DNA from 3 places in the Micromonospora sp. DT81.3 genome. Region 2 is predicted to be linked to each of the others. Evidence: predicted binding sites of a transcription regulator. Region 2 holds the regulator's gene; each other region holds the start of a gene.
The links. The regulator HrcA, encoded in region 2, represses chaperone genes, less so after heat shock. The targets are predictions, from matches to a motif close to GGTTNGCACNCTCNNNNNGAGNGTGCNAACC.
Positions count from the first base shown of each region.

Region 1: a site for HrcA is predicted at 6,233-6,263, ahead of groES (co-chaperone GroES). Genes of this name have one in related genera too.
Region 3: a site for HrcA is predicted at 5,849-5,879, ahead of groL (chaperonin GroEL). Genes of this name have one in related genera too.

Region 1 is NZ_JBNCNY010000008.1:213,406-220,927, forward strand. It holds gene ACPW96_RS17785 (holo-ACP synthase) at 1-347, shown strand, start outside; gene alr (alanine racemase) at 353-1,468, shown strand; gene tsaE (tRNA (adenosine(37)-N6)-threonylcarbamoyltransferase complex ATPase subunit type 1 TsaE) at 1,465-1,974, shown strand; gene tsaB (tRNA (adenosine(37)-N6)-threonylcarbamoyltransferase complex dimerization subunit type 1 TsaB) at 2,259-2,909, shown strand; partial or broken gene rimI (ribosomal protein S18-alanine N-acetyltransferase) at 2,906-3,322, shown strand; gene tsaD (tRNA (adenosine(37)-N6)-threonylcarbamoyltransferase complex transferase subunit TsaD) at 3,395-4,462, shown strand; gene ACPW96_RS17815 (hypothetical protein) at 4,459-4,947, shown strand; gene ACPW96_RS17820 (class I SAM-dependent methyltransferase) at 4,960-6,141, opposite strand; gene groES (co-chaperone GroES) at 6,305-6,601, shown strand; gene rarD (EamA family transporter RarD) at 6,781-7,522, shown strand, end outside.
Region 2 is NZ_JBNCNY010000004.1:258,158-265,679, reverse strand. It holds gene lepA (translation elongation factor 4) at 1-1,012, shown strand, start outside; gene ACPW96_RS11470 (DUF1990 family protein) at 1,023-1,673, shown strand; gene hemW (radical SAM family heme chaperone HemW) at 1,673-2,890, shown strand; gene ACPW96_RS11460 (aldo/keto reductase) at 2,934-3,872, shown strand; gene hrcA (heat-inducible transcriptional repressor HrcA) at 4,073-5,113, shown strand; gene dnaJ (molecular chaperone DnaJ) at 5,168-6,283, shown strand; gene ACPW96_RS11445 (16S rRNA (uracil(1498)-N(3))-methyltransferase) at 6,290-7,021, shown strand; gene ACPW96_RS11440 (HIT domain-containing protein) at 7,096-7,443, shown strand; gene ACPW96_RS11435 (PhoH family protein) at 7,493-7,522, shown strand, end outside.
Region 3 is NZ_JBNCNY010000006.1:60,883-68,404, reverse strand. It holds gene ACPW96_RS14430 (ABC transporter ATP-binding protein) at 1-35, opposite strand, end outside; gene ACPW96_RS14425 (DsbA family protein) at 254-1,237, shown strand; tRNA gene ACPW96_RS14420 (tRNA-Thr) at 1,267-1,339, shown strand; gene ACPW96_RS14415 (DMT family transporter) at 1,341-2,285, shown strand; gene ACPW96_RS14410 (nitroreductase family protein) at 2,299-2,835, opposite strand; gene msrB (peptide-methionine (R)-S-oxide reductase MsrB) at 2,832-3,239, opposite strand; gene ACPW96_RS14400 (DUF2332 domain-containing protein) at 3,346-4,371, shown strand; gene ACPW96_RS14395 (DUF3263 domain-containing protein) at 4,382-4,639, shown strand; gene ACPW96_RS14390 (LytR C-terminal domain-containing protein) at 4,793-5,386, shown strand; gene ACPW96_RS14385 (cold-shock protein) at 5,520-5,726, shown strand; gene groL (chaperonin GroEL) at 5,912-7,522, shown strand, end outside.

The DNA.
Region 1 (7,522 bases), on a different contig from region 2:
ACCTCGTCGACATCTCTCGGTTCGAGCGATCGATCGAGCGCACCCCGCGGCTGCTGGAGCGGCTCTTCTCGCCGGGTGAACGCGCCCTCCCCGTGCGCTCGCTCGCCGCGCGATACGCGGCCAAAGAAGCGCTCATCAAGGCACTCGGCGGATCGGAGGGTCTGCACTGGTCCGAGATCGAGGTCACCCCGGAGGAGTCCGGGCGCCCGTGGTTCACGCTGGGCGGCTCGACCGCCGTCGTCGTCGCTGAGCGCGGAATCACCGTCATCCACCTGTCGATGACGCATGACGGCGGCTTCGCCGTCGCGTACGTCGTGGCCGAGGCGGCGGACGGGGCGCTGCTGTGACGCGGATGCCCGCCGGGGTCATGCGCGAAGCGCTGATCGACGTCTCCGCGATCACGGCGAACACGCGGCACCTCCGAAAGCTCACCGGCGCCGAGGTGATCGCGGTCGTGAAGGCGGACGGCTACGGCCACGGGGCCGCCCGCTCGGCGGTCGCCGCGCTCGAGGGCGGTGCGTCGCGCCTGGGTGTCGCCGACACCGCCGAGGGCATCGCCCTGCGCCGCGCGGGCATCATGGCCCCGATCGTCGCGTGGCTGCACGCTCCGGGGGCTTCCTTCGCCGAGGCCGCCTCGGTCGGCGTCGAACTGGGCATCTCGACGTTCGATCAGCTTCTCGCGGCCGCGGCCGCGGCATCCATGGATCGCCCCGTCGGCGTGCACCTCAAACTCGAGACGGGTCTGTCCCGCAACGGCATCGCGCCCGCCGATTGGGGCGTCGTGTTCGCGGAGGCGGCGCGGTTGGAGCGCATTGGCAAGGTCAGAGTCGTGGGGCTGTTCAGCCACCTCTCGAACGCGTCCGCCGACGACGATCGCGCTGCCCTGGCGGAGTTCGAACGCGGTGTCGCTGCGGCGGCCGCGGTCGGGATCGCCCCGCCCCTGCTGCACCTCGCGGCCACCCACGCGGCGATCGCGCTGCCCGAGACGCGCTTCGGCTGCGTCCGTATCGGCGTCGGCCTGTACGGGCTGTCGCCGTTCACGGACCGATCATCGGCGTCGCTGGGCCTCATCCCGGCGATGACGCTGCGCGGCGCGGTGGCGGCGGTTCGCCGAGTGCCGGCGGGTCAGGGGGTCTCCTACGGGTACGACCACCGCACCTCCGCGGAGTCCACGCTCGCGCTGGTGCCGCTCGGGTATGCGGACGGGGTGCCCCGGCAGGCGTCGGGGAGCGGTCCGGTGATGATCGGCGGATCCCGGTTCTCGGTTTCCGGACGCATCGCGATGGACCAGTTCGTCGTCGATGTCGGCGACCACCCGGTGGCCGTCGGCGACGAGGTCGTGCTCTTCGGCGACCCCACCCTCGGTCTGCCGGCGGCCGATGACTGGGCGGACGCCGCGCGGACGATCAATTACGAGATCGTCACGCGGATCGGACCACGCGTGGCGCGGAGGCAGGTGTCGTCGTGACCTCTTCGGGGCCTGCGGAGCTGGAGGGGCGACAGGTTCTGTCGACGGTGGATGACACGGAGGCGTTCGGCGAGCGGTTGGGGCGGATGCTGCGCCCTGGGGATCTCGTGGTGCTGACGGGTCCGCTGGGAGCGGGCAAGACGACACTGACGCGCGGAATCGCGGCGGGGCTCGGAGTGCGAGGTCCCGTGCAGAGCCCGACGTTCGTCCTCGCACGCACGCACCCGTCGCTGGTCGGCGGCGCTCCACTGGTGCACGTCGACGCCTACCGGCTGCGGTCTGCCAGGGAGCTGGACGATCTGGACATCGACTTCGACGGCTCGGTGGTGATCATCGAGTGGGGTCGCGACATGGTGGACGGGCTGCGCGACTCGTGGTGGGAGATCGAGCTGGAGCGCCCGGTCGGCGGCCGTGGCGCGGACACGGCGTGCGGGGGACCCACCCGCGTCGAGGTCGAACTCGACGCCGATGCCCCCCGGGTCGTGACGGTGTCGCGCCGACCGTAGGGTTCCGGCCTCCGGCGTCGCTGCGCTCCGCCCTCGCGGAGTCTCGGCCGGCGGGGGTCTCTGCTGGCGGGTTCCCGGCGGCGCAGCTGTTCTCTTTCGACGTACTCAAGTCTGCGTCTGCCCAAGCGCAGACTTGAGCGGTGCGTGGGCCAGCCTCGCGTCGGTGCAAGTCTGCGCGAACCTCAGCGCAGACTTGATATCGCGAATCGCCGACACCTGCGCCCGAGGGCCGACCACGCGAACGCCCGCCCGAGCGGGGCGACGGCCCGCACTACCCTTGAAGGGTGATCCTTGCCGTCGACACCTCGATCGGATCGACCGTCGTCGTGGTCGAGCCGAACGGCGTCGTGCGCGGCGCGGCCGTGAGCGAAACGCGACTCGGACACGCCGAGGCCATCGGCCTGCTGCTCGAGCGCGCGCTGGCCGAGGCATCCGCGGCGCCCGCCGACATCACTCATGTCGTCGCCGGCATGGGCCCCGGTCCATTCACCGGGCTGCGCATCGGCATCGCCGCCGCCCGTGTCTTCGCGCTCGCCAGGGGAGTGCCCATGATCCCCGTCGCCAGCCACGACGCGGCGGCCCTCGCCGCGACGACCGGTGCTGAGCGCGACATTCGTCGCACGCCGTTCGCCGTCGTCACGGACGCCCGGCGGCGCGAGATGGCCGTCAGCATCTACGACGGAGTCGACGACGACGGGATGCCCCACAAGCTGGAGGGTCCGCAGCTTCGCGCGGCGGGCACCGACGTCGTCGTCGACGAACTCACGCTCGAGGGGGATTCCCTGCAGGTCGTGACCTCGATCGACCCGTCAGGGCTGGGCCTGCTCGCGGCCCGGGCGGTCACGTCGCAGAGGAGCCTGCCGACATCCGAGCCCCTCTACCTGCGCGCCCCCGACGTGACGATCGGTCACGCACCCAAGCGGGTGGGCACATGAGCATCCGACTCGCGACACCGGCCGACCTCGAGCCCATCATGGCGATCGAGAACGCCTCGTTCCCCACCGACGCCTGGTCGCCGGCCATGATGCGGGAGGAACTGCGGAGCGCCCACGGGCACTACATCATCCTCGAGACGGCCGGGCGCATCGTCGGGTATGCCGGTCTTCGCGCTCCACGCGGGGCTGCGGATGCCGACATCCAGACCATAGCGCTCGCCGAGTCCGCCCGTGGCCGCGGCCAGGGTCGCCGACTGCTGCGCACGCTGATCGCAGAGGCGTCGGCGCGCGGCGCCCGCGACCTCTTCCTCGAGGTGCGCGTCGACAATCCGGTTGCCCAGGCGCTGTACGCATCCGAGGGCTTCACGGAGGTCGGGCGTCGCCCGCGCTACTACCAGCCCGACGACGTGGATGCGGTCGTGATGAAGCTCGATCTGCCGGCGTGGGCCGCGGCGCGGGCCCCGCGTGCGGAGGAGACCATGCACCTGAACCGCGAACCCCTCGTCCTGGGCATCGAGACGAGCTGCGACGAGACCGGCATCGGCATCGTCCGAGGGCGCACGCTGCTCAGCAACACGATCGCGAGCAGCATGGACGAGCACGCGCGCTACGGCGGGGTCGTCCCGGAGGTCGCTGCACGCGCACACCTCGAGGCCCTGCAGCCGGCCATCGAGGCGGCGCTCGCCGAGGCGCGGGTGGCGCTGAGCGACCTCGATGCGGTCGCGGTCACCAGCGGGCCCGGTCTGGCCGGCGCGCTCATGGTCGGCATCGGGGCCGCGAAGGCTCTCGCGGTGGCGCTCGGCAAGCCGCTCTACGCCGTCAACCACCTCGTCGGGCACATCGCGGCTGACATCCTCGACGCCGAGGCGCCGCCCCTGGAGTACCCGACCGTCGCCCTCCTCGTCTCCGGAGGGCACACGTCGCTGCTCCTTGTCCGCGACCTGACCAGCGACGTCGAACTGCTGGGCGAGACCGTGGACGACGCCGCGGGCGAGGCGTTCGACAAGGTCGCGCGGCTGCTGGGGCTGCCCTACCCTGGGGGCCCTCAGATCGACCGGGCCGCGGCATCCGGAGACCCCGCCTCGATCCGCTTCCCCCGCGGCCTCTCACGTGCCTCGGACATGGACAAGCACCGGTATGACTTCTCGTTCTCCGGTCTGAAGACCGCGGTGGCACGCTGGGTCGAGCAGCAGCCGGAGGGTGCGGAGATTCCCGTCGCCGACGTCGCGGCCAGCTTCCGCGAGTCGGTCGTCGACGTGCTCGTCACCAAGGCCCTCGACGCGTGCGCCCGCTACGAGGTGCCCCGGCTGCTGCTCGGCGGCGGGGTCATCGCGAACAGGCGACTCCGCGACGTGGCGCTCGAGAGGGCGGATGCTGCGGGCGTGACGGTCCGCATTCCCCCTCTGTCGCTCTGCACCGACAACGGCGCGATGATCGCCGCCCTCGCGTCGGAGCTCATCATGGCCGGCCGCGCGCCCTCGAGCCTCGGCTTCGGCGCCGATTCCACCTTGCCCGTGACGCAGATCCAGGTCGACGAGGCGGTGCCGGCATGAGCGGCTCAGCCATGAACGGCAGTGGCACGAATTGGGGGGGTGAGCGGCCCGTTCCACAGGAGCCGCCCACGCCGGATGTCGATCTCGACCACGCCGCCCGACCGGAGGCACGCGTCCCCGGCGTGCCCTCCGCGTCGTTCTCCCGGCTGCCGACCGGCCCGGTGGATGCCGTCACCGCCTCGCACGACGAACCCGATCCCACCGCGCCGTTCCCGCAGTGGATGGTCACGCCGCCGATCGCTCCGCACCGCGGCCTCGGGGCCTGGGGGCTCGGATTCTCGCTGACCGGGCTGATCTCCTCGTTCTTCGTCGGATGGGGTTTCCCCATCTCCGTCGTCGGCATCGTGCTCGCGGCGCTCGCGCTCCGCCGACCCCTCGAGAGCCGCCCCGTTGCGACCTGGGCGCTGGTGCTCGGCATCCTGGGCCTCGTCTACAGCGCCGGCTGGATGCTGTGGGCGGCCGCGCAGCTGAGGCTCTTCAGCTGACGCCTCTCGCCGTCAGCGAGCCACTCGGTCGGCGAGCACCGTCAGCCGGCGGTCGCCGATACGGGTGAGGATGAGCGTCCCGCGCTCGGGCCCGCGCAGCGACAGGCGCTTCCGCAGCACGGCCGGATCGACATCCACGCCCCTCTTCTTGATCTCCAGGGTCCCGATCTCCCGCGAGCGGAGCGCCTTGCCGAGCGCCTTCAGATCATTCGGCAGCACCTCCCGCACCCGGAAGGTGGACACGAACGGGCTCGTCACGGCCGCATCTCCGGTCAGATAGGCGATACCGGGCGAGAGCATGCCCGCCTCGAGCGCCCGCCCGACCTCGCCGATGAGGCGGGCGCGGATGACGGAGCCGTCGGGTTCATGGATGTACTCCCCGAGCTCTCGCGCTTCGACGTCGGGCGCGTCATCCGCCGCGGTCAGCTCTGTGGCGCTGTCGCCCCGGATCACGAGCGCCGCTCGGCGGATGCCGGGCCGCGCGAGGGATCCGAACCACAGCGCGAGCTCGACGACGGAGCCGTCGACGCTGACCCACTGCGCCTCCGCGTCGGCCGGAATGCGGGACCGGTCGAAACCGGGTCCGAGCTTCATGCCGAGCGGCCGGCTCGCGGCCAGTCCGAACGCCCACTCCACAGGGGGCGAGTAGTCCTCGCTGCGCGTGAGCCGGGTCGTCTCGGTATGCCCCGCCGTCCGCCGCGCCGGGTCGAGCCACACCCCGTCCCACGCCTCCAGGTCGACGTCCTCCGCCCTCGCGTGCCGCACCTCCGTCCCCGGCCGGAAGGGTGCGAGGTTGTAGGCGGCCATCGCGGCGGTGACCTCGTCGGCGTCGACGGCCAGCACGTCGATGCCGACGCCGCAGAATGCCAGGGCATCGCCCCCGATGCCGCTGCCGAGATCGGCGATCCTCGTGATGCCGGCGTCGCGGAAGCGGCGCGCGTGCAGCGCCGCGACCGGCAGCCGGGTCGCCTGCTCCAGGCCGGCCGAGGTGAAGAGCATCCGGTCGGCGAAGTCCCCGAACTTGACCCGGGCCCTCGCCCGCAGGCGCGCCTGGCCGACGACCGCCGACACGAGTTGGGGGGAATGCCCGGCCGCGCGCAGCCGCGACACCTCGTGCGCGACATCCGCCGTCGACCAGGCCTGATCCAGCAGGCGCAGCCCTTCGGGCGTGAGCAGCGCGGTGAGTTCGGCCATCTCCACACCCTCAGCCTACGGTCGTCTCTTCCGGCGATCGGGTCTCGACTGGCACTCGCGTTGCATGAGTGCCAGCGCTTGCCTAGACTGGCGTTAGCACTCTCGGGGTGAGGGTGCTAACAAGTCTTCCGTGTTCAGAAGCGTTAGAAAGAAGAGGTAGACCGTGTCGGTTTCCATCAAGCCGCTCGAAGACCGCATCGTCATCAAGCAGATCGAGGCAGAGCAGACCACCGCAAGTGGCCTGGTCATCCCCGACACCGCCAAGGAGAAGCCCCAGGAGGGCGAGGTCGTGGCCGTGGGCCCCGGCCGCATCGATGACAACGGCAACCGAGTTCCGCTGGACGTCGCCGTCGGCGACCGCGTGATCTACAGCAAGTACGGGGGCACCGAGGTCAAGTTCGGCGCCGATGAGTTCCTCGTGCTCTCGGCCCGCGACGTGCTGGCGGTCGTCGTCCGCTGATCACGCCCAGAGCGATGAAGGGCCCGGATGCTTCGGCATCCGGGCCCTTCTGTGTGTCCCGGCCGGGCGGCCAACGCGCGGGCGCATCGGACAGAACGCGGGGCCGAATGGCAGAGAACGGATGCCGGCCGGCATGCGGTTCGCGTCGCCCGCGTCGGCGCGCGGCATAGGCTGGACGAGTGTCAGCCGCCCGTCCCGACCCCGCGCGGGAGCGCATCCTCGGGGGCGTATACGCCTTCTGCGCGTATTTCCTCTGGGGCTTCCTGCCCCTGTACTTCCTGACGCTCAGCCCCACGGGCCCGTGGGAGATCGTTGCATGGCGCATCGTCTTCTCCCTGCTGTTCTGCATCGTGCTGATCGCGGTGCTGCGATCGTGGCGGCGATTCCGCGACATCGTCCGGCAGCGCCGCCTGCTGTTCTGGACCGCTGTCGCGGGCCTGCTGATCTACGTCAACTGGCAGGTCTTCCTGATCGGCACGCTCACCGGCCATGTGCTCGAGACGAGCCTCGGCTACTTCATCAATCCCATCGTGACGGTGCTGCTCGGCGTGCTCGTGCTTCGAGAGCGCCTGCGGCTCACGCAGTGGATCGCGATCGGCGTCGCGGCGCTCGCCGTTCTCGTCATCGTGCTGGGATACGGCACCTTCCCCTGGATCTCCCTCAGCCTGGCGGTGTCGTTCGGGCTCTACGGGCTCGTCAAGAAGCAGATCGGACCCGCCGTCGACGCGGTGAGCGGCCTCACCCTGGAATCGTTCTGGCTCCTGCCGATCGCGATCGTCCAGCTGATCGTGGTCGGCGCCACGACAGGGATCACGCTCGACGCGGCCGGCCCATGGCACGCGGTGCTGCTCTCGCTCGCCGGAGTGTTCACGGCCACGCCGCTGCTCTTCTTCGCCGCGGGTGCCCGCCGCGCGCCCCTCG
Region 2 (7,522 bases):
GTCCAAGGTCGGCGACACGGTCACCAGCGCGACGAAGCCGTCGAAAGAGGCGCTGCCCGGCTACACCGATCCGAAGCCGATGGTCTTCTCGGGTCTGTATCCGATCGACGGGAGCGACTATCCCGTGCTTCGAGAGGCGCTCGACAAGCTGAAGCTGTCGGATGCCTCGCTGAACTACGAGCCAGAGACCTCGGTCGCGCTCGGCTTCGGCTTCCGCTGCGGCTTCCTGGGTCTGCTGCACCTCGAGATCGTCACCGAGCGCCTCGAGCGCGAGTTCGGCCTCGACCTCATCTCGACGGCGCCGTCGGTGACGTACGAGGTCACGACCGACGACAAGAAGTCGTACACGGTCACGAACCCGAGCGAATTCCCGTCCGGCACCAAGATCGCCAGCGTGACCGAGCCGATGGTCAAGGCCGCGATCCTGGCGCCGAAGGACTACGTGGGCACGATCATGGAGCTGTGCCAGCAGCGCCGCGGAACGCTGCTGGGCATGGAGTACCTCGGCGAGGACCGGGTCGAGATCCGCTACACGATGCCGCTCGGCGAGATCGTGTTCGACTTCTTCGACAACCTGAAGTCGAAGACGGCCGGCTACGCCTCCCTCGATTACGAGCCGAGCGGCGACCAGGAGGCCGACCTGGTGAAGGTCGACATCCTGCTCCAGGGCGAGCCGGTCGATGCCTTCAGCGCCATCGTGCACCGCGACAAGGCCTACGCCTATGGCGTGCTGATGACGGAGCGCCTGAAGAAGCTCATTCCGCGCCAGCAGTTCGAGGTGCCCATCCAGGCCGCGATCGGGGCTCGAATCATCGCCCGCGAGTCGATCCGTGCGATGCGCAAGGACGTGCTGGCCAAGTGCTACGGCGGTGACATCACCCGAAAGCGCAAGCTGCTCGAGAAGCAGAAAGAGGGCAAGAAGCGCATGAAGATGGTCGGCCGCGTCGAGGTTCCCCAGGAGGCGTTCATCGCCGCCCTGTCGGGCGATGTCGAGACCAAAGCGGCGAAGTAGGCTGGCTGGCATGCGCCGGGGCACGTTCAGGGACGAGACGGTCGACTACGCCGCCGTGGGTGCGACGCAGGCACCGGATCTCATGCAGTACCCGCCGGAGCGCAGCATTCCGGCCGAGGAGTCGTGGCGGATCGGCAGCGGTGAATCCCGGTTCAAGACCGCCGGCGAGGCCCTCCTGTCGTGGACGGCTCAGAGGGCCGCCGGACTGACTCTGAGCGACGTGCGGCCGGCCTCCGGTCCGATGTACTCGGGCGTCAGCTTCGACGAGGAGGGGCACCCGGTCACACCGAGCCGGCTCGAGGCCGAGCAGCGCTTCGACTCCGACGGCACCCCGTTCGTGGGGGCCGGCACGACCGTCCACATGCACGGCCGCGTGCGCGGGATGAAGATCGACGGCGAGCTGCGGGTGATCTACGTGGTCGAAGAGGCGCGGCGGATCGGGTTCGCACTCGGCACCGTCGGAGGATCGGTCGTCAGCGGGGAGGAGTCCTTCCTGCTCGATTGGTACGCGAACGACGAGGTGTGGTTCACGGTGCGGGCCTTCGATGCCCCGACTGCGCTCGCGTACAAGATGATCCCCGCCCTGACCCGTCGCCGACGACGGGAGCTCTTCAAGGGATACCTGCGCGCCATCTCGCCGCTGTACTCCACCCCCACCTGATGGGCGGTCCGCTCCCGCTCGGCGAGCCGGCGCCGGCAGACGGCGCGCTGCCGCCCGGCACGGTGATCGACGCGCACACGGACTTCGGCGTCTACCTGCACGTGCCCTTCTGCCGCGTGCGCTGCGGCTACTGCGACTTCAACACCTACACCTCGGATGAGCTGCGCGGTGCTCGGCAGGACCAGTACGCCGACGTCCTGCTCGAGGAGATCGCGCTCGCGCGCCGGGTGCTGGCGGCCGCGGCGCCGCCGCGCCCCGCATCCACCGCCTTCTTCGGCGGCGGCACGCCGACGCTGCTGCCGCCCGGCGACCTGGCACGCATGCTGGACGGCGTGCGAGACGCCTTCGGCCTGGCGGACGATGCCGAAGTCACGGTCGAGGCGAACCCGGACACGGTGACGGATGCGGTGGCCGCGGAGCTCGCCGCCGCCGGAGTCACGCGGCTCTCCGTCGGCATGCAGTCGGCCGTGCCGCACGTGCTGGCCGCGCTCGATCGCACTCACTCGCCGGCCAACGTCGCGAACTCGGTCGCCGCGGCTCGGCGCGCAGGCCTGGCGGTCAGCGTCGACCTCATCTACGGCGCCCCTGGCGAATCGCTCGCGGACTGGACCACCTCGCTCGAGGCGGCCCTCGCGCTCGAGTCGGACCACATCTCGGCGTATGCGCTGATCATCGAGGACGGCACGAAGCTCGCGCGTCAGATCCGCCGCGGCGAGGTGCCCGCTCCGGACGATGACCTTCAAGCGGATATGTACGAGACGGCGGACCGGATGCTGGGGGCAGCGGGCTTCGAGTGGTACGAGGTGAGCAATTGGGCTCGCACACCCGCGCAGCGGTCCCGTCACAATCTCGCCTACTGGCGCGGATCCGATTGGTGGGGCTTCGGACCGGGCGCCCACAGCCACATCGCCGGAACCCGATGGTGGAACGTCAAGCATCCGTCCGCCTACGCCCTCCGCCTGGCGGGCGGGGAGTCGCCCTCGGCCGGGCGCGAACGACCCGGCGCCGAGGCGCGTCTGCTCGAGCGGGTGCTGCTGGAATCCCGCATCCGGGACGGCCTGCCGGTCGACGCCCTCGACGGCCGAGGTCGTCGGGCGGTCGCGGGACTGGTCGCGGACGGCTTGGTGGATGGGCGCGAGGCCGTGCACGGCCGCGTGGTGCTCACCCTGCCCGGGCGGCTGCTGGCCGACTCCGTGGTGCGGGCGCTCACCCCGTGACCCGCGCCAGACGTGTGAATCAGAGAAGCCAAGAGGAAGAGGAATGATGAAGACGTTCACCCTGACCGGAACCGACATCGTGGCGCCGAACGTGGTGCTCGGGCTGATGCGCATCGGCGACAAGACCGATGACGAGGTGCGGGAACTCGTGCGGACGGCACGGGATGCCGGCATCGACTTCGTCGACCACGCCGACGTGTACGGCGGGGATCTGCACGGGTGCGAGCGCCGGTTCGCCGAGGCGATGGCCCTCACGCAGTCGCAGCGCGACGAGATCACGATCCAGACCAAGGCCGGTATCGTGGGGGATGGGCCGTACTTCGATTTCTCCTACGAGCACCTGATGGAGTCCGTGAACGGGTCGCTCGAGGCCCTGGACACCGATCGGATCGACGTCCTGCTGCTGCACCGCCCCGATGCGCTCGTCGAGCCCGAGGAGGTCGCCCGCACGTTCGACGAACTTCATGCGGCGGGAAAGGTGCGCGCGTTCGGGGTGTCCAACCACACGCCGCGGCAGATCGATCTGCTGCGCAAGCACGTTCGCCAGCCTCTCGTGGCCAACCAGCTGCAGCTCTCGATCACGCACTCGCCGATCGTGGCCCAGGGCGTCGCCGCCAACATGGCCGACGAGCAGCAGTCGATCACGCTCGACGGCGGCGGCATCGTCGACTACTGCCGCCTGCACGACATCACCATCCAGGCGTGGTCGCCGTTCCAGGCCGGCTTCTTCAACGGCGTCTTCCTGGGATCGCCCGACTACCCCGAGCTCAACACCGTGATCGACCGGCTCGCCGCGCGCTACGACGTGCCGCCGATCGCGATCGCCACGGCATGGATCACCCGGCACCCCGCCGATATGCAGGTCGTGCTGGGAACGACGAGTCCCGAGAGGGTCGCCGGTGCGGCGCAGGGATCGGACATCCCGCTCACGCGGGCCGAGTGGTACGAGCTGTTCCGGGCATCGGGACACCGCGTCCCCTAGCCCGGCTCGGCGGCGGGTGATCGGCTAGAATTGGCACTCAGACGACACGAGTGCCAGTGGGCGCGCGTCAGCAAGCCAGGGGTGTGGGGCGGAGCCCCATACAGAATTGCGTCAGCAAGCCGGGTGTGGGGCGAAGCCCCAGAGAGAACTGCGTCAGCAAGCCGGGGTTTGGGGCGAAGCCCCGCAAGGGAGGAGCGGACATGGTCACAGAGCGCGGCCTCCAGGTGCTCCGCGCCATCGTGCAGGACTACGTCGACACCCATGAACCCGTCGGCAGCAAGTCGATCGTCGAGCGGCATGCGTTCGGCGTCAGTGCCGCCACGATCCGCAACGACATGGCGCTGCTCGAGGACGAAGAGCTGATCACCGCGCCGCACACCTCGTCCGGACGCATCCCGACCGACAAGGGCTACCGCGTCTTCGTCGACCACCTCGCCCAGCTGCGCCCGCTGACGCCGGCCCAGCGCTCGGCCATCACGACCTTCCTCGGCGAGCCCACGGATCTCGACGACGTCCTGGCCCGCACCGTGCGGGTGCTCACCCAGCTCACCGGTCAGGTCGCGATCGTGCAGTATCCGTCGTTCTCCCGTGCCACCGTGACGCACACAGAGCTCGTGCAGCTTTCCCCATCGCGAGTGCTCGTCATCCTCGTCACCGACACCGGCCGCGTCTCTCAGCGCATCGCGCTCGTGGGCTCTCCGCTGGACGAGTCCGACATCGGCGCGCTTCGAAGCCGCATCGCGGCGCTGATCACCGGACGTCCGGTGCGGGAGGGCGCCGAGCGCATCGAGGCGCTGAAGGCCACCACGACCGCCGAGCCCAGCCGCATCGACAACGCCCTCCTCTCCATCGGCCATGTCGTCGCCGAAGAGCTCGAGGAGTTCCGGCAGGACCGGCTCGTGATGGCCGGCGCGGCGACCCTCGCCAGGCGCGAGCAGGACTTCCACGGCAGCATCCACCCCATCCTCGAGGCCATCGAAGAGCAGGTCACCCTGCTTCGGCTGATGAGCGAGATGGTGACGGATGCGCACGGGCTCGGGGCCAGCATCGGTCGGGAGAACGAGGCCTTCGGCCTTCCGGAGGCATCCGTCGTCACGAGCGATTACGACGCCGGCGGCGGCACCGCCCGCGTCGGGGTGATGGGGCCCACCCGCATGGACTATCCCAGCAACCTGGCCGCGGCGCGGGCTGTCGCCCGCTACCTCAGCCGCCTGCTGGACGAAGACGAGAATCGTCGCTGACGCGACGGCTCCACCGACGACGGGCGCCGGAAGCGCGCCCACAGGAAGGCGAATGTGGCTGACCACTACGAAGTGCTGGGCGTCGCTCGAGACGCCAGCAGCGACGACATCAAGAAGGCGTACCGGCGCCTCGCGCGGGAGCTGCATCCCGACGTCAACCCCGGCGCGGACGCATCCGAGCGGTTCAAGCTGGTGACCCACGCCTACGACGTGCTGAGCAACCCGGACGAGCGCCGTCGCTACGACATGGGCGGCGGTGAGTCGCCGTTCGGCGGTGCCGGCGCGGGCAACTTCGGCGGATTCGGCGACATCTTCGAGACGTTCTTCGGCGCGGCCGGTGGATCGCGGGGCGTTCGGCCGAGGTCGCGCCGGGAACGCGGCCAGGACGCGCTGGTGCGGGTCACGCTGCAGCTCGGCGACGTCGTCTTCGGCGCGCACCGCGACCTGGAGGTCGACACGGCGGTGCTCTGCGATACGTGCAAGGGCTCCTGCTGCCAGGCCGGAACGCAGCCGGTGACGTGCGACATCTGTCACGGAACCGGCCACGTCCAGCGCCAGATGCGCAGCCTGCTCGGCAACGTGGTCACCAACCAGCCCTGCGGCTCCTGCCAGGGCTACGGCACGACCATCCCGTACCCGTGCCCCACCTGCCAAGGTCAGGGCCGCGTCCGCTCCCGCCGCACGGTGTCGATCGACATCCCGGCCGGCGTCGAGACGGGCCTCCGCCTGCAGCTGCCCGGTTCGGGCGAGGTCGGCCCCGCCGGCGGTCCCAACGGGGACCTGTACATCGAGGTGACCGTGGCCCCGCACGATGTCTTCAGCCGCGACGGCGATGACCTTCTGGCGACGCTGGACGTCTCGATGCCGGACGCGATCCTCGGCACCACCACGAGGATCGACGGGCTCGACGGGCCGGTCGAGCTCGAGATCCGCCCCGGTGTGCAGGGCGGCGACGTCCTCACCATCAAGGGACGGGGAATCACCCCGCTGCGCGGAACCACGCGCGGCGACCTGCGGGTGGGGGTGCACGTCGTGACCCCGACGCGGCTCGACGCGAAGGAGCGCGCGCTGATCGAGGAGTTCGCCAAGAGGACCAAGGCGCCGGCACCGCACCTTGCGGAGTTCCAGCAGGGGCTGTTCGCCAAGCTGCGCGATCGTTTCCGCGGCTGATCGCCGGTGGTCCTCCACTTCCTGCTCGAGACGGCGTCGGGCGCCCGCGCCGGTGACGCTGTGACCCTGACCGGAGCGGAGGCCCATCACGCCGCCGCCGTCCGCCGAGTGCGCGTGGGCGAGGAGGTCACGGTCGGCGACGGGGCGGGCGCGTGGCTCACGGGGCTCTGCGAGTCGGTGGCCCCGCGCGAGGTCGTGGTGCGGATCACCGCCCGCACGGATGTCCCGGCCGCTGCTCCTCGTCTGGTGCTGGTGCAGGCACTTGCCAAGGGCGACCGCGACGAGCTCGCCGTGCAGGCCGCAGCGGAACTGGGAGTGGATGAGATCGTGCCGTGGCAGGCCTCGCGCAGCGTCTCCAGATGGGATGCGGCGAAGGCCGAGAAGGGGCGCGCCCGTTGGGCCGGCATTGTGCGCGAGGCGGCTAAACAGGCGCACCGGGCGTGGGTTCCGGATGTCGCGCCGGTGGCGACGACGACGTTGCTGGCCGAGCGCGCCGGGTCTGCGGACGTCCTGGTGCTGGAGCCCACGGCGGACGAGCGGCTCTCGATCGTCCCGCTTCCCGCCGACCGTGACATCGTGCTCATCGTCGGCCCCGAGGGAGGGATCGCCCCCGCCGAGCTCGACCTGCTCCGCTCCGCGGGCGCGCGGCTCGTGCGCCTCGGCGACACCGTCCTGCGCACCTCGACGGCGGGACCCGCCGCCCTGGCCGTGGCCGCGACCCGGCTGGGCCGTTGGTGATGCCGAGTCGGTGATGACGCTGAGTCGTTGGTGATGCCGGGTCGTTGTCGACGGGCGGTCGATAGACTGGACGCATGAGCGACCCATCGATCTTCACGCGCATCCTGAACGGCGAGATACCCGCCGAGATCATCGCGGAGACCGAGAATGCGTTCGCCATCCGGGACATCGCGCCGAAGGCGCCCGTGCACCTTCTCGTGATCCCCAAGAGCGAGGAGTACCGCAACGTCGTGGAACTCGCCGCCGGCGACCCGGACCTTCTCGCCGAGCTCGTCGGGCTCGCGAACACGGTCGCCGCGCAGCACGGTGACGGCGACTTCCGGCTCGTGTTCAACACGGGCGAGTCGGCGGGCCAGACGGTCTTCCATGTCCATGCCCACGTGCTTGCGGGCGCCCTCGACGAATCGAGCCTTGGTGGCTGACGCATCGGGCGCAGAGGCCGTAGAGAGGATCTACGCCGACGGCGTGGCGATGGTCCAGCTGCTCGGACCTCAGGATCGG
Region 3 (7,522 bases), on a different contig from region 2:
AAGCGCGTTGCGTTGTCGAACGTGACTGACGCCATTGTTTCTTCTCCTTCACCGGCAGGTACGTGCCGGACGATCCGTAGTGAATGGATTTGCGGGGCGAACCGCACGCCCTTCGTCGGGCGCTGCTCTAGTATGACACGGCGATCGCCGGGCCAGCATCTGGGCATTTCCCAGGCTCCCTGGCTAGCATCGTTCAGGTTGCCGCAGTGAGCGGTCGCCCGGGTACGCCCGGGCCAGGGATTCAAGAGGTTTCATGTCGAACGACGAGACGCCGAACGCTCCCGCTGCGCGCGGACGGCGTGCGGCGGTGCGGGAGAAGGCCGAGCAGGTGCACGCCCAGCAGTCGCGGGCGAGGATCATCCGCCGTGTGTCGGCCGGTGTGGCCATCGTGGCCGCCGTCGTCGCCATCGGCGTCGTCGTGACCTGGGTGTTCGCGTCCGCGGCATCCAAGCCCCTGCTGAACCCGGCCAACATGCAGGATGACGGCATCGTCGTCGACGCGTTCGGCACGATCCCGCTGACAAGCGTCCCCGGCGGCCCGATGACGGACGCGGCGCCCACGGCGACGCCGACGCCCCAGGCCCTCGAGGCCTCGCCCGCACCATCCGCGACGACGCCGCCTCCCATCGACATCCGCATCTACGTCGACTACCTCTCGCCCGGCGCGGGGGAGTTCCAGCTCGCCAACGCCAAGCAGCTCTCGGAGTGGGTCAGCGAAGAGGCGGCCGTGCTGACCTATCACCCGGTGGCGCTGCTGACGGCGAAGTCGAACGGCACCAAGTACTCGATGCGGGCGGCCAACGCGACGGCCTGCGTGGCGACCCACGCGCCCGAGACGTTCTTCGCCTTCAACCACGAGCTTCTCGTGAAGCAGCCGGATGTGGACACCGACGGGTACACCGATCCCGAGCTCGCCGCGAAGGCGATCGCCGCGGGCGCCGAGAACCCCAAGGTGGTTCGCGCGTGCATCGAGGACGAGGACTTCGCCCTGTGGGTGCGGGATGCCACCGAGCGCGCCCTCAGCGAGGATCTGCCGGGCACCGACGGCACGACGCTCACCGGATCGCCCATGATCCTCGTGAACGGCCAGCCCTACGTCGGCAAGCTCGATGACCCCGCCGAGTTCGCGCAGTTCGTGCTCACGCTCTCGAGCGACGCGTATTACAGCACGCCGTCACCCACCCCGACCCCGAGCGCGACCCCGAGCGCGACTCCGTCCCCGACGACAGCGCCGTGAGCCGAGCCCCCGCTAAACTGGGGGCTTCCGCCGACTTGGCGCAATTGGTAGCGCACCTAACTTGTAATTAGGGGGTTACGGGTTCAAGTCCCGTAGTCGGCTCGTGACGACCCGGATGCCCGCGTGGCTCGCCATCGCGGGTGCCGTGCTCGTCGGCGTTCTCACCGCCGCTCAGGCGCGCGTGAACGGGCAGCTCGGCGCCCGGCTCGATGACGGCCTGACCGCGGCGATCGTGTCGTTCGCCACCGGCCTGGTGATCCTGCTCGTTCTCTCGGCCGCGCTTCCGGCCGGGCGACGAGGAGTTCGGGCGCTCGCACACGGCGTGCGTGCGCGCACGATTCCGTGGTGGATGCTGGCCGGCGGTCTCGCGGGCGCGCTGACCGTGGCGACCCAGGGTCTGACCGTGGCCTTCATCGGCGTCTCGCTCTTCACGGTGGGGCTCGTCGCCGGGCAGACGGTGAACGGGCTCGTGCTCGACCGCATCGGCTACAGCCCGGCGGGCGTCGTCGCGGTGACCATGGGCCGCGTCGCCGGCGCGGGCCTCGCGCTCGCGGCAGTGGGCATCGCGCTGGTCGGCGACACGCTCGGCAGCGTGCCGTGGTGGATGCTGCTGCTGCCGTTCCTGACGGGTGTCGGCATCGCGTGGCAGCAGGCGACCAATGGGAGGCTGCGGCAGCGGGTCGGCACCCCGCTCACCGCGACCCTCGTGAACTTCGTCGGCGGTTCGATCGCCCTCGGCATCGCCGCCGGCATCCACATCGCGATCGAGGGTGCTCCGGCGAGCTTCCCCACCGACGCGTGGCTCTACCTCGGCGGCCCCATCGGGGTCACCTACATCTTCCTGTCGGCCGCGCTGGTGCAGTACACCGGAGTGCTGCTGCTCGGACTCGGGGCCGTCGTCGGGCAGCTGCTCACCTCGGTGCTGATCGACGCCGTGTGGCCGGCGGCCGAGGCACCCGGTCTGGGGCAATCGGCGGCCATGGTCGCCGTCGCCCTGGCATCGGTGTTCGTGGCGACGGCGCGTCGGCGGCGCCGGCCCTCCTCGTGAGGACCGAACGCCGTCAGTGCGGCATCCGCGAGAGGTGCCGCCGCGCATCCACCGGCTTGCGGCGACCGCTGCGCTTGCTCACCGGCTTGCCGCCGACATAGAGCCAGCCGAGCAGCTTCTCGTGCTTGCCGAGGCCGTGCGCCTTCGCGATCGCCTTCGAACGCGTGTAGTCGCCGGTGCGCCAGAAGACGCCCCAGCCGGCGTCATCGAGCAGCAGGCTCAGCACGTGGGCGACCCCGGATGCCACCGCCTCCTGCTCCCAGTGCGCGACCTTGCTCTTGCGATAGCTGACGACGACCGCGATCAGCAACGGTGCCCGCAGCGGCTTCGACGAGATGCCCTTGTCGCCGTCGGCCTTGTTGATGGCGCGGCCGAGCACCTCGCGGTCGGACCCGCGCAGCTCGATCAGGCGCCATGGCCGGAGCGAGGAGTGGTCGGCGACGCGGCCGGCCGCCGAGACGAGAGCCAGCAGCTCCTCGTGGGTGGGGGCGTCATCCGTCACCTTCGACCAGGAGCGGCGCGCGCGGACCGCCTCGAGCGCGGCGCTCACGCGGGGGTCTCTGGCGTGAACTCCATCGCGATCGAGTTCATGCAGTACCGGTCGCCGGTCGGCGTGCCGAAGCCGTCGGGGAAGACGTGTCCGAGGTGCGAGCCGCACGTCGCGCAGCGCACCTCGGTGCGCACCATGCCGAGCGTGCTGTCCTCGATCAGCTCCACGGCGTCGGGCCGGATCGACTCGTAGAAGCTCGGCCAGCCGCAACCGGAGTCGAACTTCGTGCCGCTCTTGAAGAGCTCGGCACCGCAGGCGGCACAGGTGTACAGCCCGGCGCGGCTCTCGTCGAGCAGCTCGCCGGTCCACGGGCGCTCGGTCGCGGCGGTGCGCAGCACGGCGTAGCGCTGCGGGTCGAGCTCGTCGCGCCACTCGGCGTCGGACTTCTGCACGGAATAGCTCATGGTTCCTCCTGGGTCACCCCCATTTTCCTCCACCCGTCGGCCCCTCGGGTGCGGGCGAGCGGTGCGGACCGCACCGTGACGCCTGGCAGTCCCCGAGAATGGGCGGATGACTGGCTTCTCGGATGCGGCGGCCGCGGTCGCGGAGCGGTACGAGCGCTTCGCCCGCGAGGAGGCACCGGGCAGGTCGGAGCTCTACGCCGACTGGGCGTCCGGTGTGGCAGGCGACGCGGTCGTGGCCGCGACGCTCGCGCGCATCCCGGCGAACCGGCGCCAGCCGCCGCTCGTCTTCGCCGTCACCCGCATGCTGGGGGCGCCCCTGCGGCCGTTCGGTGAGTGGGCCGCCTGGCTGGCCGAACACGCCGACGAGGTGGTGGCCGAGTGCACGGCGCGCAGCGTGCAGACCAACGAGCCGCTGCGGTGCGCGGCGCTGCTTCCTGCGCTCTCGCTCATCGACGGTCCGATCGCGCTGCTCGAGGTGGGAGCGTCCGCGGGGCTCTGCCTGTATCCCGATCGCTACGGCTACCGGTACACGGGCTCCGGGGGAGCCCTCGTAGTCGACCCGGTGGATGATCCGTCGCCCCTGGTGCTGCAGACGGCTCTCCGGGGAGAAGCTCGACCGCCGCTGCGCATGCCCGACGTGGTGTGGCGCGCCGGCATCGACCTGCAGCCGCTCGACGCCCGGGTGGCACGGGACCGGGCGTGGCTGCGCGGCCTGGTCTGGCCGGGGGAGTCCGGGCGAGAGCAGCGGATCGAGGCGGCGCTCGATGTCGCGGCCGCCGATCCGCCGCACCTGGTGGCCGGAAACGCCCCCGAGGTGCTCCCCGAGGTGGCGGCCGCAGTCCGGTCGGCGGCGCCGCGGGGAGCGACGCTCGTGATCACGACCCCTGGGGTGCTCGCCCACATCCCGCGCGCCGGTCGCGAAAGGGTGATCGCGCTGGCCCGCGAGTGCGGGGACGCCTGGATCACCCTGGACGCACCCGGCTTGCACGAGAGCTGGGATGCGCCGACCGATGCTTCCACGTGGCCCGCCGGGGGCTTCGCCCTCGCGCTGGACGGCCGGATCCTGGCTGCCGCGGATCCACTTGGCCGGTGGCTGGAGTGGCGCGCGGGGGATGCGGCATCCGCCCCGTAGCGTGAAGTTCATGACCGATGGCCTGACCGACACCGAGCGGGCGATCCTGGCTTTCGAGGCGGAGTGGCGCCGCCATGCCGGCGCCAAGGAAGAGGCGATCCGCGCGGAGCTGGACATGACGCCCGCGCGGTACTACCAGCTGCTCGGCCGCCTGATCGACCAGGCGGCGGCGCTCGAGTACGACCCGATGCTCGTCAAGCGGCTGCGCCGGCTGCGCGACCGGCGGGACGCCACGCGCCTGGCGCGCGCGTCGGGCACGCCCTCCTGAGCGGGCTCCCCATCCCCGGCAGTCCGGGGCCAGGCGGGGTCCTATGTGGGGGCTCCGCCCCCACGCCCCCCGGCTTGCTGACGCGCGCCCCTGAGCGGGCTCCCCATCCCCGGCAGTCCGGGCCGCGAACGCCGGTCCCGATAGCATCGGGGAGTGCCGAAAACGACCTACCCCCGGGATCGCTTCGACGAGGTTTCCCGCCAGCGCGCCCGGGTAGGAGCGCACCGAGCCGAGAACCCGCGCATGCGCGCCTGGGTCGTCGTGCTGTGGGCCCTGCTCGCGACCATCGTGCTCGTGGCGATCGGCATCTTCGGCAGCCTCATCGCGACAGGACGCGTCACGCTCTTCCCGGCACCGTCCGCGACACCCGCCCCGGTGGCGACCATCGAGCCGGTCATCGACCTGACCTATGGCGTGGTGGTGCTCAACGCCACGCCCGAACCGGGTCTGGCCACGCGCACCAAGGACACGATCGTCGCGGCGGGCTGGCCGGCCGACTCGGTGCTGCCGGGCGACGCCGGAAGCACGGATTTTCCCGAGACGACGGTCTACTACTCGTTCCCGGAAGACGAAGCGGCCGCGCTGGGTCTCGCGGGCGTCATCGGGGGCGCGCAGGTGGCGCAGACCGACGCCTATCTGCAGGTGGATGATCCCGCCACCGAGGTCGACGAATCGGTGGTCAAGCAGCTCACCGTCGTCCTGGGGCTGGATCGCATCGCGTCGCCGAGCCCGTCGGCCACCGAATAGGGGTCCGAGCGAGGCGTGTTTCCGGGCCGTAAACACTTGGATGCACGTGTGTCAACAGTTGCCCACATGGCGGATCCCGCCGCCGCGCCCTGGATACGCTTTTTTCCAGACGCACAGCAACAGGAGATCCGACATGGCACAGGGCACCGTCAAATGGTTCAACGCGGAGAAGGGCTACGGCTTCATCACTCTCACTGAGGGTGGGCAGGACGTGTTCGTCCACTACTCCAACATCGACATGTCGGGATTCCGCGTGCTCGAAGAGGGCCAGAAGGTCGAGCTGACCGTCGGCACCGGTCAGAAGGGTCCCCAGGCTGAGGCGGTGCGCGTCCTCGCCTGAGCGCGCGGGCATCGACGCACTCCGGCGCGGACGAGGAGTCGACGCGCGGGCCGGAGACGCGCGACACGAAGCGGAACACGCCGCGGCGGCTTGCACTCCCTAGGGTCGAGTGCCAGAATGGCCGTTAGCACTCGTGTTGTTCGAGTGCTAATCCCATACGCTCAATCCCGGGAGGGACGCAACACATGGCAAAGATCATCGCTTTCGACGAAGAGGCCCGTCGTGGCCTCGAGCGCGGCCTCAACATTCTGGCCGACGCCGTCAAGGTGACGCTCGGCCCCCGCGGTCGCAACGTCGTGCTCGAGAAGAAGTGGGGCGCCCCCACGATCACGAACGACGGTGTGTCGATCGCGAAGGAGATCGAGCTCGACGACCCGTTCGAGAAGATCGGTGCTGAGCTCGTCAAGGAGGTCGCCAAGAAGACCGACGACGTCGCGGGCGACGGCACCACGACCGCCACGGTCCTGGCTCAGGCCCTCGTCCGCGAAGGCCTGCGCAACGTCGCGGCCGGCGCTGACCCCATCTCGCTGAAGCGCGGCATCGAGAAGGCCGTTGCGGCCATCACCGCCGAGCTTCTCTCCAGCGCCAAGGAGGTCGAGTCCAAGGAGCAGATCGCCGCCACGGCCAGCATCTCCGCGGCCGACACCGCCATCGGCGACCTGATCGCCGAGGCGATCGACAAGGTCGGCAAGGAAGGCGTCGTCACGGTCGAAGAGTCGAACACGTTCGGCACCGAGCTCGAGCTCACCGAGGGCATGCGTTTCGACAAGGGCTTCATCAACCCCTACTTCGTCACCGACCCCGAGCGCCAGGAAGCCGTCTTCGAGGACGCCTACATCCTGATCGCGAACTCCAAGATCTCGAACATCAAGGACCTGCTGCCGATCGTCGACAAGGTGATCCAGGAGGGCAAGGAGCTCGTCATCATCGCCGAGGACGTGGAGGGCGAGGCGCTTGCGACACTCGTACTCAACAAGATCCGCGGCATCTTCAAGTCGGCTGCCGTCAAGGCTCCCGGCTTCGGCGACCGCCGCAAGGCGCAGCTGCAGGACATCGCCATCCTCACGGGCGGCACCGTCATCAGCGAAGAGGTCGGCCTCAAGCTCGAGAACGCCACGACCGACCTGCTCGGCCGTGCGCGCAAGGTCATCATCACCAAGGATGAGACCACGATCATCGAGGGCGCCGGCGATGCCGCGCAGATCGAGGGTCGCGTGACCCAGATCCGTCGCGAGATCGACAACACCGACAGCGACTACGACCGCGAGAAGCTCCAGGAGCGTCTCGCCAAGCTCGCCGGTGGCGTCGCCGTCATCAAGGCGGGTGCCGCGACCGAGGTCGAGCTCAAGGAGCGCAAGCACCGCATCGAGGACGCCGTCCGCAACGCGAAGGCGGCCGTCGAGGAGGGCATCGTCCCCGGTGGTGGCGTCGCGCTCATCCAGGCCGGCAAGGTCGCGTTCGAGGGTCTCGAGCTCACGGGTGACGAGGCGACGGGTGCGAACATCGTGCGCGTGGCCATCGAGGCCCCGCTCAAGCAGATCGCCCTCAACGCGGGCATGGAGCCCGGTGTCGTCGCGAACCGCGTCGCCGACCTCCCGCGCGGTCACGGCCTCAACGCCGCGACCGGCGAGTACGGCGACCTCTTCGCCCAGGGCATCATCGACCCGGCCAAGGTGACGCGCTCCGCGCTGCAGAACGCCGCGTCGATCGCCGCGCTCTTCCTCACGACCGAGGCCGTCGTCGCCGACAAGCCCGAGAAGGTCTCGGCTCCGGCCGGCGACCCGACGGGTGGCATG